3 regions of the Citrobacter enshiensis genome follow, and region 1 is predicted to be linked to each of the others. Evidence: predicted binding sites of a transcription regulator. Region 1 holds the regulator's gene; each other region holds the start of a gene.
What was found. Region 1 encodes PurR, which represses purine synthesis genes. Its sites were predicted from a motif close to CANGCAAACGTTTGCNTG; they were not measured.

Region 1 (4,630 bases):
AACGACGGCAAATGTCGCCGCCCCCCACACCACCATACTGAACGCAGCGCCCAGATCATTGCGTGCAAGGAAAGGAATGGCCAGCATGATAACCACCAGCAGCAGTAAGAAACCTTTCAGAGTACCGTTGACGGATCGATCGGCCAGTTTGCCGCCTAAATAGTTGCCGATCGAGAATCCAACGCCGATCAGCACTAACATCGCGGTCACGAAGGCCGGCGTGGCATGAGCGATGTTTTGCAGAACGGGTGAAATATAGGTGTAGAGGGTAAACATGGCCCCTGCGCCCAGTACGGTGGTGAGCAGTGCAGAAAGCACCTGCGGGCGTAACAAGACAGCCAGTTCTTTACGCACGTCCGGCCGTTCCCCTGCACCGCCTTTCGGCAGAGAGAAGAACAAACTGAGCATGGCAATCACACCCAGCCCTGCGGTCGCTAAAAAGGACATCCGCCAGCCAATGGTTTCCCCAAGCCATGTGGCAGCAGGCACGCCGCCAATGTTCGCAATGGTTAACCCCATAAACATTGTCGCCACGGCGCTGGCCTGCTTATGTTTTGGCACCACACTTGCCGCCACGACCGAACCCAACCCGAAAAAGGCACCGTGATTAAGGCTGGTCAAAATGCGCGATAACATTAAGGTGGTGTAATCCGGCGCAATGGCCGACAGGACGTTGCCCAGCGTAAAAATGGCCATCAGAAAAATCAGCGCATTACGACGAGCGCGGTGCGACAGCAACAGGGTCATTAACGGCGCGCCCACCATCACCCCCACCGCATAAGCGCTGATGAGCATCCCGGCGGCGGGAATGGAGACGTTCACGCCATGAGCAATGACGGGCAACAGGCCCATCGGAGAGAATTCCGTGGTCCCAATACCGAATGCGCCAATCGCAAGCGCCAGTAAGGGGTAATTAATTTTCATACATCGACTCCGCTGCACCGTGCCGCGAAGCGACACCCGATAAGAGCCAAAAGCATGACATCAATCACAAAAAGAATAAAGTTAACAGAATGGCAAAAGACTTTTGCCGATTTAGTAACAATGAAGGGGCAACGAAATGAGGGAGAGCACGCTCCCTCACGGTAAATCAGTGCAGTGCTGCGGTCAGACCACCCGCTACGATCAGACCCAGAACAATAAGAGTGGTTATTAACGAAAACTTCAGATCGGTGCTCATCAAATTTGCTCCTTTTTATTTCCACACAAAAAGTGATATTGCGCATTTTTACACACTTGGATGTAAAAATCTCCCAGGATTTATATTGATAACCACTTTTAACTCTTCCCCTTTTCGTCAAGATCAGACAAAATTCCACGCTTACTTGATTAGCGTACCGGCCATTGACCCCCTCCTGACGTTTCGTGTCGTTTTCCCGGCGTGCCGCAACCCTGATGTTGCGATAAGGGTGTGTAAAGGCAAACGTTTACCTACAGTATTTTCAGGAGTTTGGATATGGTCTGGAGTGAAATGTAATGGCAACAATTAAAGATGTAGCGAAGCGAGCAAACGTTTCCACTACAACCGTATCACATGTAATTAACAAAACGCGTTTTGTCGCAGAAGAGACACGTAATGCCGTCTGGGCTGCCATCAAAGAACTGCACTACTCCCCGAGTGCGGTCGCCCGCAGCCTGAAGGTGAACCACACCAAATCTATCGGCCTGCTGGCAACCAGCAGTGAAGCCGCTTATTTTGCTGAGATTATTGAAGCCGTTGAGAAGAACTGCTTCCAGAAAGGCTATACCCTGATCCTTGGCAATGCCTGGAATAATCTCGAAAAACAGCGGGCCTATCTTTCCATGATGGCGCAAAAGCGTGTGGATGGCCTGCTGGTCATGTGTTCGGAATATCCGGAGTCTCTGCTTTCCATGCTTGAAGAGTATCGCCATATTCCGATGGTGGTGATGGATTGGGGCGAAGCGAAAGCCGACTTTACCGATACGGTCATTGATAACGCTTTCGAAGGCGGTTATATGGCCGGTCGTTATCTGGTGGAGCGCGGTCATCGTGAAATCGGCGCCATTCCCGGCCCGATGGAGCGCAACACCGGCGCTGGCCGCCTGGCGGGCTTTATGAAGGCGATGGACGAAGCACTGATAAAAGTCCCGGAAGACTGGATTGTGCAGGGCGATTTTGAACCCGAGTCAGGTTATCGTGCAATGCAGCAGATCCTCTCTCAGTCCCATCGCCCGACCGCGGTATTTTGCGGTGGCGACATCATGGCAATGGGGGCGCTCTGTGCTGCCGATGAAATGGGCTTGCGGGTACCGCAGGATATTTCGGTGATCGGTTATGACAATGTGCGTAACGCGCGCTATTTCACACCCGCACTGACCACCATTCACCAGCCTAAAGACTCACTTGGCGAAACGGCCTTTAATATGCTGTTAGACCGTATCGTGAATAAGCGTGAAGAGTCGCAGTCCATTGAAGTCCATCCGCGCCTGATCGAACGTCGTTCGGTTGCTGATGGTCCGTTCCGCGACTATCGTCGTTAAGCCTCCTCTGCGGGAACCTCTTCAGGTTCTCGCAGCCACTCTTTGTTCAGCGTTTCACTGTCGCCTAAATACTCCAGCAACCAGGCTAAGGCGGGCGACGTATCATTTTGCTGCCAGGTCAGGCAACATGCCGCATCCGGGAACGGATTCTCCAGGGTTAACGCAACCCATTTGCCACTGTCGAGCCACGGTTTTGCAAAATGCGTGGGCACCATACCGACGCATAACCCGGCGGAAAGACAGGTTGCTGACGACTCCCAATCCGGTACGATCACGCGCTTTTGGTTGTCCAGCAGCCAGGTTATGCGTTTAGGCAGTGTCCGTGACGTGTCTTCACGGACCAGCGACGGCCAGTTGCGCAACGTATCATCACTCAAGGGACCGGGCATCGCCGCCAGGGGATGATGACTTGCCACCACGCAGCTCCAGCTCAACATTCCCATATCGCGAAAGGTATAGCGCCCCCCTACGGGGATCGCCTGCGTCGCACCAATAGCCAGTTCCACGCGTCCGTCGGAAAGCGCATCCCAGACGCCGTTGAACACCTCCTGAGAAACGACCAGCTCAACGTCATCAAAGTGGCGGTAGAAATCGACAATCATCTGCCGGGTGCGTTCTGGCCGCACAATATTGTCTACCGCGATAGGCAGTTGCCCTCGCCAACCGTTCGCAATCTGTTGGCACTGCTGGCGGGTGATCTGCATTTTTTTGATAACAGAGCGGCCTTCTTTTAAAAACCAGGCACCGGCAGGCGTCAATTCCACATCCCGATGGCGTCGTTCAAACAAGGGCACCGCCAGCCACTCTTCCAGTTGACGTACGGTGTAGCTCACTGCAGAAGGCACGCGATGCAGCTCCTGGGCGGCGGAACTGAAGCTGCCATTGCGCGCGACAGCATCAACAACTTCAAGGGAATATTCTGACCACATATTCTGCCTACAAAAAATTTGAATTCAGTAGACAAATATTAGCGTTTCACAACGGGAATTTCACTCCCTACACTCTGCGGCAATGTCTTACTGATAAAAAAGAGAATGTAATATGCAACCGGGAAAAGGTTTTTTAGTCTGGCTGGCGGGTCTCAGCGTACTGGGTTTTCTGGCAACAGATATGTACTTACCTGCATTTGCTGCAATTCAGGCCGATTTGCAAACACCGGCCTCTGCCGTCAGCGCCAGTCTGAGCCTGTTCTTAGCCGGATTCGCCATCGCACAACTCGCCTGGGGTCCGCTGTCCGATCGCTACGGTCGTAAGCCCATATTATTGGTCGGCTTGTCGATCTTCGCCCTGGGAAGTCTGGGTATGCTGTGGGTAGAAAGTGCAACGGGCTTGCTGGTTCTGCGCTTTATCCAGGCCATTGGCGTGTGTGCTGCTGCGGTTGTCTGGCAGGCACTGGTGACGGATTACTACCCGTCGCAAAAAGTTAACCGTATTTTTGCCACCATCATGCCATTGGTCGGGTTGTCGCCTGCGCTTGCGCCGCTGTTAGGTAGCTGGATCCTCGCGCATTTTTCCTGGCAGGCCATTTTCGCCACGCTGTTTGTGATTACGCTGATCCTGATGTTGCCCGCCCTGCGTTTAAAACCCACCGCAAAAGCACGTGACGATAGCCAGGATAAACTGACGTTCACCACCCTGCTGCGTTCGAAAGCCTATCGCGGGAACGTGCTGATTTACGCTGCCTGTTCCGCAAGCTTCTTCGCATGGTTAACCGGTTCGCCGTTCATCCTTAACGAAATGGGTTATAGCCCCGCAGTGATTGGTCTCAGTTATGTTCCGCAAACCATCGCCTTCCTGATCGGTGGCTACGGTTGCCGTGCGGCGTTACAAAAATGGCAGGGACAACAACTGTTACCCTGGTTATTGGTCATCTTCGCATTGAGCGTCATCGCCACCTGGGCGACCAGTTTTATTCACCATGTCTCGCTGACCGAAATTCTGATCCCCTTCTGTGTCATGGCTATTGCCAACGGCGCGATCTACCCTATTGTTGTGGCTCAGGCATTGCGTCCATTCCCACAAGCCACCGGGCGTGCCGCAGCATTGCAGAACACGCTGCAGTTGGGTCTCTGTTTCCTGGCCAGTCTGGTTGTCTCCTGGTTAATCAGCACACCGTTGCTGACCACCA
Region 2 (4,630 bases), 1.1 Mb from region 1:
GCTCTGTCGTCGGCGCACGTTTCGTTCGTGCCGTTGAACAGGCGCTGGAAGATAACTGTCCGCTGATCTGCTTCTCCGCTTCCGGTGGCGCGCGTATGCAAGAAGCGCTGATGTCGCTGATGCAGATGGCGAAAACCTCCGCAGCGTTGGCGAAAATGCAGGAACGCGGATTACCGTATATCTCCGTACTGACCGATCCAACGATGGGTGGCGTATCCGCAAGCTTCGCGATGTTGGGCGATCTCAATATTGCGGAACCGAAAGCGCTGATCGGCTTCGCTGGCCCACGCGTTATCGAGCAAACCGTACGTGAGAAGCTGCCGCCGGGATTCCAGCGCAGTGAGTTCCTGATTGAAAAAGGCGCTATCGATATGATCGTCCGCCGTCCGGAAATGCGCCTGAAACTGGCAAGCGTTCTGGCGAAGCTGATGAACCTCCCAGCGCCGGATCCAGATGAACCGCGCGAGGGTGTGGTGGTACCGCCGGTACCGGATCAGGAAGCAGAGGCCTGATAACTGAAAAGGGCAGGGCCATCGGCGCTGCCCTTTTTCTTTTCTCACCGTAGCGAATTTACATAAATCATGGACAATAAACGAATCCCTAAAGCCGCGTCGCCCCTGGCCTCGTGGCTTTCTTATCTGGAAAACCTGCACAGTAAAACCATCGAGCTGGGCCTTGAGCGTGTAAGTCAGGTTGCGGCCCGTCTCGGTGTTCTTAAGCCCGCCCCGTTTGTCTTTACGGTGGCCGGAACGAACGGTAAGGGCACGACCTGCCGCACGCTGGAATCCGTGCTGATGGCGGCGGGCTATAAAGTGGGTGTCTACAGTTCCCCACATCTGGTGCGCTACACTGAACGTGTGCGGGTGCAGGGGCAGGAATTACCCGAGTCTGCGCATACCGCGTCGTTTGCAGAAATCGAAGAATCTCGCGGTGATATTTCGCTAACCTATTTTGAGTACGGCACGCTTTCTGCGCTGTGGCTGTTTAAACAGGCGCAGCTTGATGTGGTGATTCTGGAGGTGGGGCTAGGCGGTCGTCTGGATGCCACCAATATTGTGGATGCAGATGTCTCTGTCGTGACCAGCATCGCGCTGGATCATACTGACTGGCTGGGACCGGATCGTGAAAGCATCGGCCGCGAGAAAGCGGGGATCTTTCGTGCGGAAAAACCGGCCATTGTTGGCGAACCTGAAATGCCTTACACCATCGCCGATGTTGCGCAGGAAACCGGAGCGCTGTTACGTCGTCGGGGTGTGGACTGGCATTTTGAGGTGTCAGGTGATAGCTGGTCGTTTACCGACAGCAACGGCACGGTGACGGATTTACCCTTGCCGCAGGTGCCACAACCTAATGCTGCCACCGCGCTGGCCGCGCTACGCGCCAGTGCACTGAACGTCAGTGAAAAAGCGATTCGCGAAGGGATTGCTCAGGCTATTTTGCCGGGGCGTTTTCAGATTTTGCGCGAATCGCCCCGTGTTATTCTTGATGTTGCCCATAATCCTCATGCGGCGGAATATCTTACCGGGCGCATGAAAATGTTGCCGAAAAGCGGGCGAGTGCTTGCTGTTATCGGTATGCTACATGATAAAGATATTGCAGGGACATTGGCCTGGTTGAAAAGCGTGGTCGATGACTGGTATTGCGCGCCGTTGGAAGGGCCGCGAGGTGCGACGGCGGAGCAATTGCTGGAACATCTGGGGAGCGGTAACGCCTATGACAGCGTTGCTCTGGCATGGCATGCGGCAATGGCGGACGCAAAACCAGAGGATACCGTGCTGGTGTGTGGATCGTTTCACACTGTCGCACATGTCATGGAAGTGATTGACGCGGGGAGAAACGGTGGCAAGTAAATTTCAGAATCGTTTAGTCGGCACCATTGTGCTGGTCGCGCTTGGGGTGATCGTGCTTCCTGGGCTGCTTGACGGGCAGAAAAAACATTATCAGGATGAGTTTGCCGCGATCCCGCTGGTACCGAAACCTGGTGACCGTGATGAGCCGGATATGATGCCTGCAGCGACGCAGGCGCTACCGACCCAGCCGCCTGAAGGCGCGGCGGAAGAGGTCAGGGCAGGGGACGCGGCTGCGCCATCCCTCGATCCGTCTCGTCTGGCGTTGAACAATACCGCCGATCTCGATCCGGTTCCTGTGCCTGTCGAACAACCCAAACCAAAACCGGTTGAAAAGCCGAAGCCGCAACCGCCGCGTGAACAACCGGTAGCGGTGACGCCGACGCCGCCTCCTGCGCCGAAACCGGTTGTCGAGGAAAAACCGGCACCGACCGGTAAAGCCTGGGTTGTACAGCTGGGCGCATTGAAAAATGCTGATAAGGTCAATGAGATAGTCGGTAAACTTCGTGGCGCGGGATTCCGGGTATATACTTCCCCCTCAACGCCAGTACAGGGTAAAATAACCCGTATTCTCGTTGGACCTGATGCTTCAAGAGACAAGTTGAAAAGTTCACTGGGTGAGCTTCAGCAGATCTCCGGTTTAAGTGGGGTAGTGATGGGTTACAGCCCGAATTAAGTGAAGTCGTTGCCTGATGGCGCTGCGCTTATCAGGCCTACGGCCCGACACTTCTGTAGGTCGGATAAGGTGTTTACACCGCCATCCGACACTGCCCATTGAGGCAAAAAGTACGATGGCGTTGAAGATTTTTTCAGCGCCATTTTTATTTACGCGTGGAAAGGAAATCCCTACGCAAACGTTTTCTTTTTCTGTTAGAATGCGCCCCGAACAGGACGACAGGGCGTAAAATCGTGGGACATGTATGGTCTGGATTGATTACGCCATTATCGCGGTGATTGGTTTTTCCTGTCTGGTTAGCCTGATCCGTGGCTTTGTTCGTGAAGCTTTATCGTTGGTGACATGGGGTTGTGCTTTCTTTGTCGCCAGCCATTACTACACTTACCTGTCTGTCTGGTTTACGGGCTTTGATGACGAACTGGTTCGAAATGGGATTGCTATCGCGATACTGTTTATCGCGACGCTTATCGTCGGCGCTATCGTCAATTTTGTGATAGGTCAGCTGGTCGAGAAAACCGGTCTGTCGGGAACTGACAGGGTATTGGGGATCTGTTTCGGGGCTCTGCGAGGAGCGTTAATAGTCGCCGCCATTCTGTTCTTTCTCGATACCTTTACAGGCCTGTCGAAAAGTGAAGACTGGAGTAAGTCGCAGCTTATCCCACAGTTCAGTTTCATCATCAGATGGTTCTTTGACTATCTGCAAAGCTCGTCAAGTTTCTTGCCCAGAACATAACTGAGTTCTGAGATGTGGCTTAACGAGGAAAAGACGTATGTGCGGTATTGTCGGTATCGCCGGTGTTATGCCGGTCAACCAGTCGATTTATGACGCGTTAACGGTGCTCCAGCATCGTGGTCAGGATGCCGCAGGCATCATCACCATCGATGCGAACAACTGCTTCCGCCTGCGCAAGGCGAATGGCTTAGTGAGCGATATTTTCGAAGCTCGCCACATGTTGCGTTTACAAGGCAATATGGGCATCGGTCATGTGCGTTACCCTACGGCTGGCAGTTCCAGCGCCTCCGAAGCTCAACCTTTTTACGTCAACTCACCGTATGGTATTACGCTTGCCCATAATGGCAATCTGACCAATGCGCATGAGTTGCGTAAAAAGCTGTTTGAAGAAAAACGCCGCCACATCAACACCACGTCAGATTCTGAAATTCTGCTCAATGTGTTCGCCAGCGAACTGGATAACTTCCGCCATTATCCGCTGGAAGCCGACAATATTTTTGCCGCCATCGCGGCGACTAACCGTCAGATCCGCGGCGCGTATGCGTGCGTGGCGATGATTATCGGTCATGGCATGGTCGCGTTCCGCGATCCTAATGGCATTCGCCCGTTAGTGCTGGGCAAACGTGATATTGGCGATGGTCGTACCGAGTATATGGTCGCTTCCGAAAGCGTTGCCCTTGATACTCTGGGTTATGAGTTCCTGCGCGATGTAGCACCTGGCGAAGCGGTGTATATCACCGAAAAAGGCCAGTTGTTTACCCGTCAGTGTGCTGATAATCCGGTCAGCAATCCTTGCCTGTTCGAGTACGTTTACTTTGCGCGCCCTGACTCCTTTATCGATAAGATTTCCGTCTACAGCGCCCGCGTGAATATGGGCACCAAACTGGGAGAGAAAATTGCCCGTGAATGGGAAGATCTGGATATCGACGTGGTCATTCCGATTCCGGAAACCTCGTGTGATATCGCGCTGGAAATCGCGCGCATTCTGGGTAAACCGTACCGCCAGGGGTTTGTGAAAAACCGCTATGTAGGCCGTACCTTTATCATGCCGGGCCAGCAGCTGCGCCGTAAATCAGTGCGCCGTAAGCTGAACGCCAATCGCGCGGAATTCCGCGATAAAAACGTCCTGCTGGTGGATGACTCTATCGTGCGCGGGACAACCTCCGAGCAGATTATTGAGATGGCCCGTGAAGCCGGGGCGAAGAAGGTTTATCTCGCTTCTGCTGCGCCGGAGGTTCGCTTCCCGAATGTCTACGGTATTGATATGCCGACGGCGACGGAGCTTATCGCGCATGGTCGTGAAGTCGACGAAATCCGCCAGATCATCGGGGCGGATGGGCTCATCTTCCAGGATCTGAACGATCTGATCGAAGC
Region 3 (4,630 bases), 1.8 Mb from region 1:
GATGGTACGCGTTCTGCGCTGGCAACGGCCTGCGGTGTGGACTGGCAGCAAACGCCATACGAACAGTTAGCGGTGATCGCCAACGTGGCTGTTTCTGTGCCCCATGAGGGGCGTGCGTTTGAGCGCTTTACCCAACATGGTCCACTGGCGATGTTGCCAATGTCCGGGGAGCGTTGCTCACTGGTGTGGTGCCATCCGCTTGAGCGGCGTGATGAGGTGATGGCCTGGTCTGATGAACAGTTTTGCCGTGAATTGCAGAGCGCATTTGGCTGGCGACTGGGGCGTATTACCCAGGCGGGAAAACGCAGCGCCTATCCGCTTTCGCTGACGACGGCGGTCAAAGCCGTCACCCATCGTACCGTGCTGGTGGGGAATGCCGCGCAGACACTGCATCCTATCGCAGGACAAGGTTTTAATCTTGGATTACGTGATGTGATGAGCCTTGCCGAAACGCTGACCCAGGCATGGCAAGCCGACGAAGACGTCGGCGAATATCGCGTGCTGTCGCGTTATCAACAGCGTCGACAGGCAGACCGTGAAACAACGATTGGCGTGACGAACAGTCTGGTTCATCTGTTTGCTAATCACTGGACGCCGCTGGTTGTCGGGCGCAATGTCGGATTGATGGCAATGGAATTATTGACACCGGCACGCGATGTGCTGGCGCAGCGCACCCTGGGTTGGGTCGCGCGTTAAATATGACCTGTAGGCCGGATAAGGCGAAGCCGCCATCCGGCAGGGTTACCCGCACAAATGCCTGATGGCGCTACGCTTATCAGGCCTACGGATTACAGGTTTTGGTTTCGAGGAGCAAACAGTGCAAAGTGTTGATGTAGCTATTGTGGGTGGAGGCATGGTAGGTCTGGCCGTCGCCTGCGGCTTACAGGGTAGCGGCTTACGTGTCGCCGTGCTGGAACAGCATGTCCCTCAGCCACTGGCGAATGATGCTCCACCGGCGCTTCGCGTGTCGGCCATTAATGCCGCCAGCGAAAAATTGCTCACGCGTCTCGGCGTGTGGTCAGATATTGTTGCCCGTCGGGCCAGTTGCTATCACGGCATGGAAGTCTGGGACAAAGACAGCTTTGGACGCATTGCGTTCGATGATAAAAGTATGGGCTACAGTCATCTTGGGCACATTGTTGAAAACACGGTGATCCACTATGCCCTGTGGCAAAAAGCGCAGAAATCCTCGGATGTTACGCTGATGGCTCCCGCAGAACTGCAGCAGGTGGCCTGGGGGGAAAATGAAACGTTTCTGACCCTGAAAGACGGCACGATGTTAACCGCTCGCCTGGTGGTTGGGGCGGACGGCGCGAACTCCTGGCTGCGTAGCAAAGCCGATATTCCGCTGACTTTCTGGGACTATCGCCATCATGCGCTGGTCGCTACCATTCGTACCGAAGAGGCGCACGATGCCGTTGCTCGCCAGGCGTTTCATGGCGAAGGTATTCTCGCGTTTTTGCCCCTCGTCGACCCGCATCTTTGCTCTATTGTCTGGTCGCTTTCGCCACAAGAGGCTGAGCGGATGCAACATGCGAGCGAAGAGGAATTCAACCGGGCATTGAATATTGCGTTTGATAACCGACTCGGGTTGTGTCGCGTGGAAAGCGAACGCCAGGTCTTCCCGCTGACGGGGCGTTATGCCCGCCAGTTTGCCGCCCATCGTCTGGCATTGGTCGGTGATGCCGCCCATACCATCCATCCGCTGGCGGGGCAGGGGGTTAACCTCGGCTTTATGGATGCTGCGGAACTTATCGATGAACTGAAGCGTTTGCAGCGTCAGGGCAAAGATATCGGTCAGTATCTGTATTTGCGTCGTTACGAGCGCAGCCGTAAGCACAGTGCCGCCATGATGCTGGCGGGTATGCAAGGTTTTCGCGAGCTGTTTGCTGGGGAGAATCCCGCGAAGAAATTGCTGCGCGATATTGGTCTGAAACTGGCCGATACCCTCCCTGGTGTAAAACCGCAACTTATCCGTCAGGCGATGGGGCTTAATGATTTGCCTGAGTGGCTTCGTTAACAAATCCCCCTGCTTCTAAGAGTTTGAGACCCGTCACACTTTCTTCTCCCGGCCTTCGTGCCGGGGGACTCACCTCATTTGAAATAATCTAATTCCACGTCGTTTTTCGCATTAGATTTTTTTATATCACGATTTTTGCTCGTCTCGATTTTTGACATTTTTTTAGAATTTAATATCGATTAAATCGGTTTTTTGTGCCTGTGATTTGTGTGTTATGGATTCGTTAATTATATTTTTGGTTTTTTGTTCTGTGGTCTGCTTTGCCATTTTTTGGCATAAGCTAATGTGATAGTTAATTTTACCTTATGGTTAAGCGTCAGTTTCGGTGGTAAGTTCAATGGAAAAGAGAACGTTTGCGTTGAGGCCATGACGTGGCTTCGATGACGGGTTTCGTGGCGTAAATTTCATCACGAAATGGTTGCAAGCCCTGCTTATTCAACGAGGAAAAGATGGCTCAACAGACTCCTTTGTACGAACAACACACGTTATGTGGCGCCCGGATGGTCGATTTCCATGGCTGGATGATGCCGCTGCATTACGGTTCCCAGCTCGATGAGCATCATGCTGTGCGCACCGATGCCGGTATGTTTGATGTTTCGCATATGACGATTGTCGATCTGCGAGGCAGCCGCACCCGGGAGTTTTTGCGTTATCTGCTGGCAAATGACGTGGCAAAGCTAACGAAGACCGGGAAAGCCCTCTACTCCGGTATGCTTAATGCCTCAGGCGGCGTAATAGATGACCTTATCGTCTACTACTTCACTGAAGATTTCTTCCGCCTCGTTGTTAACTCCGCCACCCGCGAAAAAGACCTCTCCTGGATTTCCCAACACGCCGAACCGTATGCCATCGACATTACCGTCCGTGACGATCTGTCGTTGATCGCCGTGCAGGGGCCAACCGCGCAGGCGAAAGCAGCCGCGTTGTTTACTGAAGAACAGCGTCGCGCAGTCGAAGGGATGAAACCGTTCTTTGGCGTCCAGGCGGGCGATCTCTTCATTGCGACAACCGGCTATACCGGTGAAGCGGGCTATGAAATCGCCATGCCAAATGAAAAGGCGGCAGATTTCTGGCGTGCGCTGGTGGAAGCTGGCGTGAAGCCGTGTGGTCTGGGTGCGCGTGATACGTTGCGTCTGGAGGCTGGCATGAACCTGTACAGCCAGGAGATGGACGAGAGCATTTCTCCATTAGCCGCCAACATGGGCTGGACCATTGCCTGGGAGCCGACTGACCGTGATTTTATCGGTCGTGAAGCGCTGGAAACGCAGCGTGAAAAAGGGCATGAGCAGTTGGTGGGGCTGATCATGACGGAAAAAGGCGTGTTGCGTAATGAGTTGCCAGTTCGCTTTATCGATGCACAGGGCAACACGCAGGAAGGCATTATCACCAGCGGCACTTTCTCTCCGACGCTGGGCTACAGCATTGCGCTGGCGCGTGTGCCTGCGGGCATTGGTGAAACGGCGATTGTGCAGATCCGTAACCGCGAGATGCCAGTAAAAGTAACGAAACCTATTTTTGTGCGTAACGGCAAAGCCGTCGCGTGATTCATCCTTTTTTGGAGATTGATTGATGAGCAACGTACCTGCAGAACTGAAATACAGCAAAGAACACGAATGGCTGCGTAAAGAAGCGGACGGTACTTACACCGTGGGCATTACCGAACACGCTCAGGAACTGTTGGGCGACATGGTGTTTGTCGATCTGCCAGACGTCGGCTCTACCGTTAGCGCAGGCGATGATTGCGCGGTAGCAGAGTCCGTCAAAGCGGCCTCTGATATTTATGCACCGGTGGGGGGCGAGATCGTGGCCGTTAACGACGTGCTCAGCGACTCTCCGGAGCTTATCAACAGCGAACCGTATGCGGGTGGCTGGATTTTCAAAATCAAAGCCAACGACGCGAGCGAAATCGACGCGCTGCTGGATGCCACTGCATACGAAGCCCTGTTAGAAGACGAGTAAATACGCTTCATACTTCGCGCTGCAGGTGCGTTGGCTGCGCTCGTTCACCCCAGTCATGTACTTATGTACGTTCCTGGGGATTCACTGACTTGCCGCCTTCCTGCAACGCGAATTATTTTGCGTATTCAGGTAAGTAGAGACACCTACGATTCACTGCACGTTTCAGGAACCATCGCCCATGACACAGACGTTAAGCCAGCTTGAAAACAGCGGCGCTTTCATTGAACGCCACATCGGACCGGACGCTGAGCAACAGCAAGAGATGCTGAATGCCGTTGGCGCCGAGTCGTTAAACGCGCTGATCGGCCAGATTGTGCCGAAAGATATTCAGCTTGCGACCCCGCCGCAGGTGGGTGAAGCTGCGACCGAATATGCTGCGCTGGCAGAACTCAAAGCTATCGCCAGCCGCAATAAGCGCTTCACGTCTTACATCGGCATGGGTTACACCGCCGTGCAATTGCCGCCGGTTATCCTGCGCAATATGTTAGAGAATCCGGGTTGGTACACCGCGTATACGCCATACCAGCCGGAAGTCTCCCAGGGGCGTCTGGAATCGCTGCTGAACTTCCAGCAGGTGACGCTGGATCTGACCGGCCTGGATATGGCCTCTGCGTCTCTGCTCGACGAAGCGACTGCGGCTGCCGAAGCGAT

Region 2: cvpA (colicin V production protein) is a predicted target of PurR. The motif match lies at 2,695-2,712, and genes of this name have one in related genera.
Region 3: gcvT (glycine cleavage system aminomethyltransferase GcvT) is a predicted target of PurR. The motif match lies at 2,363-2,380, and genes of this name have one in related genera.

The regions. Positions count from the first base shown of each region.
Region 1 is NZ_CP119862.1:2,617,303-2,621,932, forward strand. Features, by position in the region: gene P2W74_RS12785 (MFS transporter) at 1-924, opposite strand, end outside; gene cydH (cytochrome bd-I oxidase subunit CydH) at 1,091-1,180, opposite strand; gene purR (HTH-type transcriptional repressor PurR) at 1,477-2,502, shown strand; gene punR (DNA-binding transcriptional activator PunR) at 2,499-3,431, opposite strand; gene punC (purine nucleoside transporter PunC) at 3,544-4,630, shown strand, end outside.
Region 2 is NZ_CP119862.1:1,496,687-1,501,316, forward strand. Features, by position in the region: gene accD (acetyl-CoA carboxylase, carboxyltransferase subunit beta) at 1-512, shown strand, start outside; gene folC (bifunctional tetrahydrofolate synthase/dihydrofolate synthase) at 582-1,850, shown strand; gene dedD (cell division protein DedD) at 1,840-2,523, shown strand; gene cvpA (colicin V production protein) at 2,768-3,256, shown strand; gene purF (amidophosphoribosyltransferase) at 3,294-4,630, shown strand, end outside.
Region 3 is NZ_CP119862.1:794,766-799,395, forward strand. Features, by position in the region: gene ubiH (2-octaprenyl-6-methoxyphenyl hydroxylase) at 1-696, shown strand, start outside; gene ubiI (FAD-dependent 2-octaprenylphenol hydroxylase) at 818-2,020, shown strand; gene P2W74_RS23780 (hypothetical protein) at 2,095-2,178, opposite strand; gene gcvT (glycine cleavage system aminomethyltransferase GcvT) at 2,470-3,564, shown strand; gene gcvH (glycine cleavage system protein GcvH) at 3,590-3,979, shown strand; gene gcvP (aminomethyl-transferring glycine dehydrogenase) at 4,158-4,630, shown strand, end outside.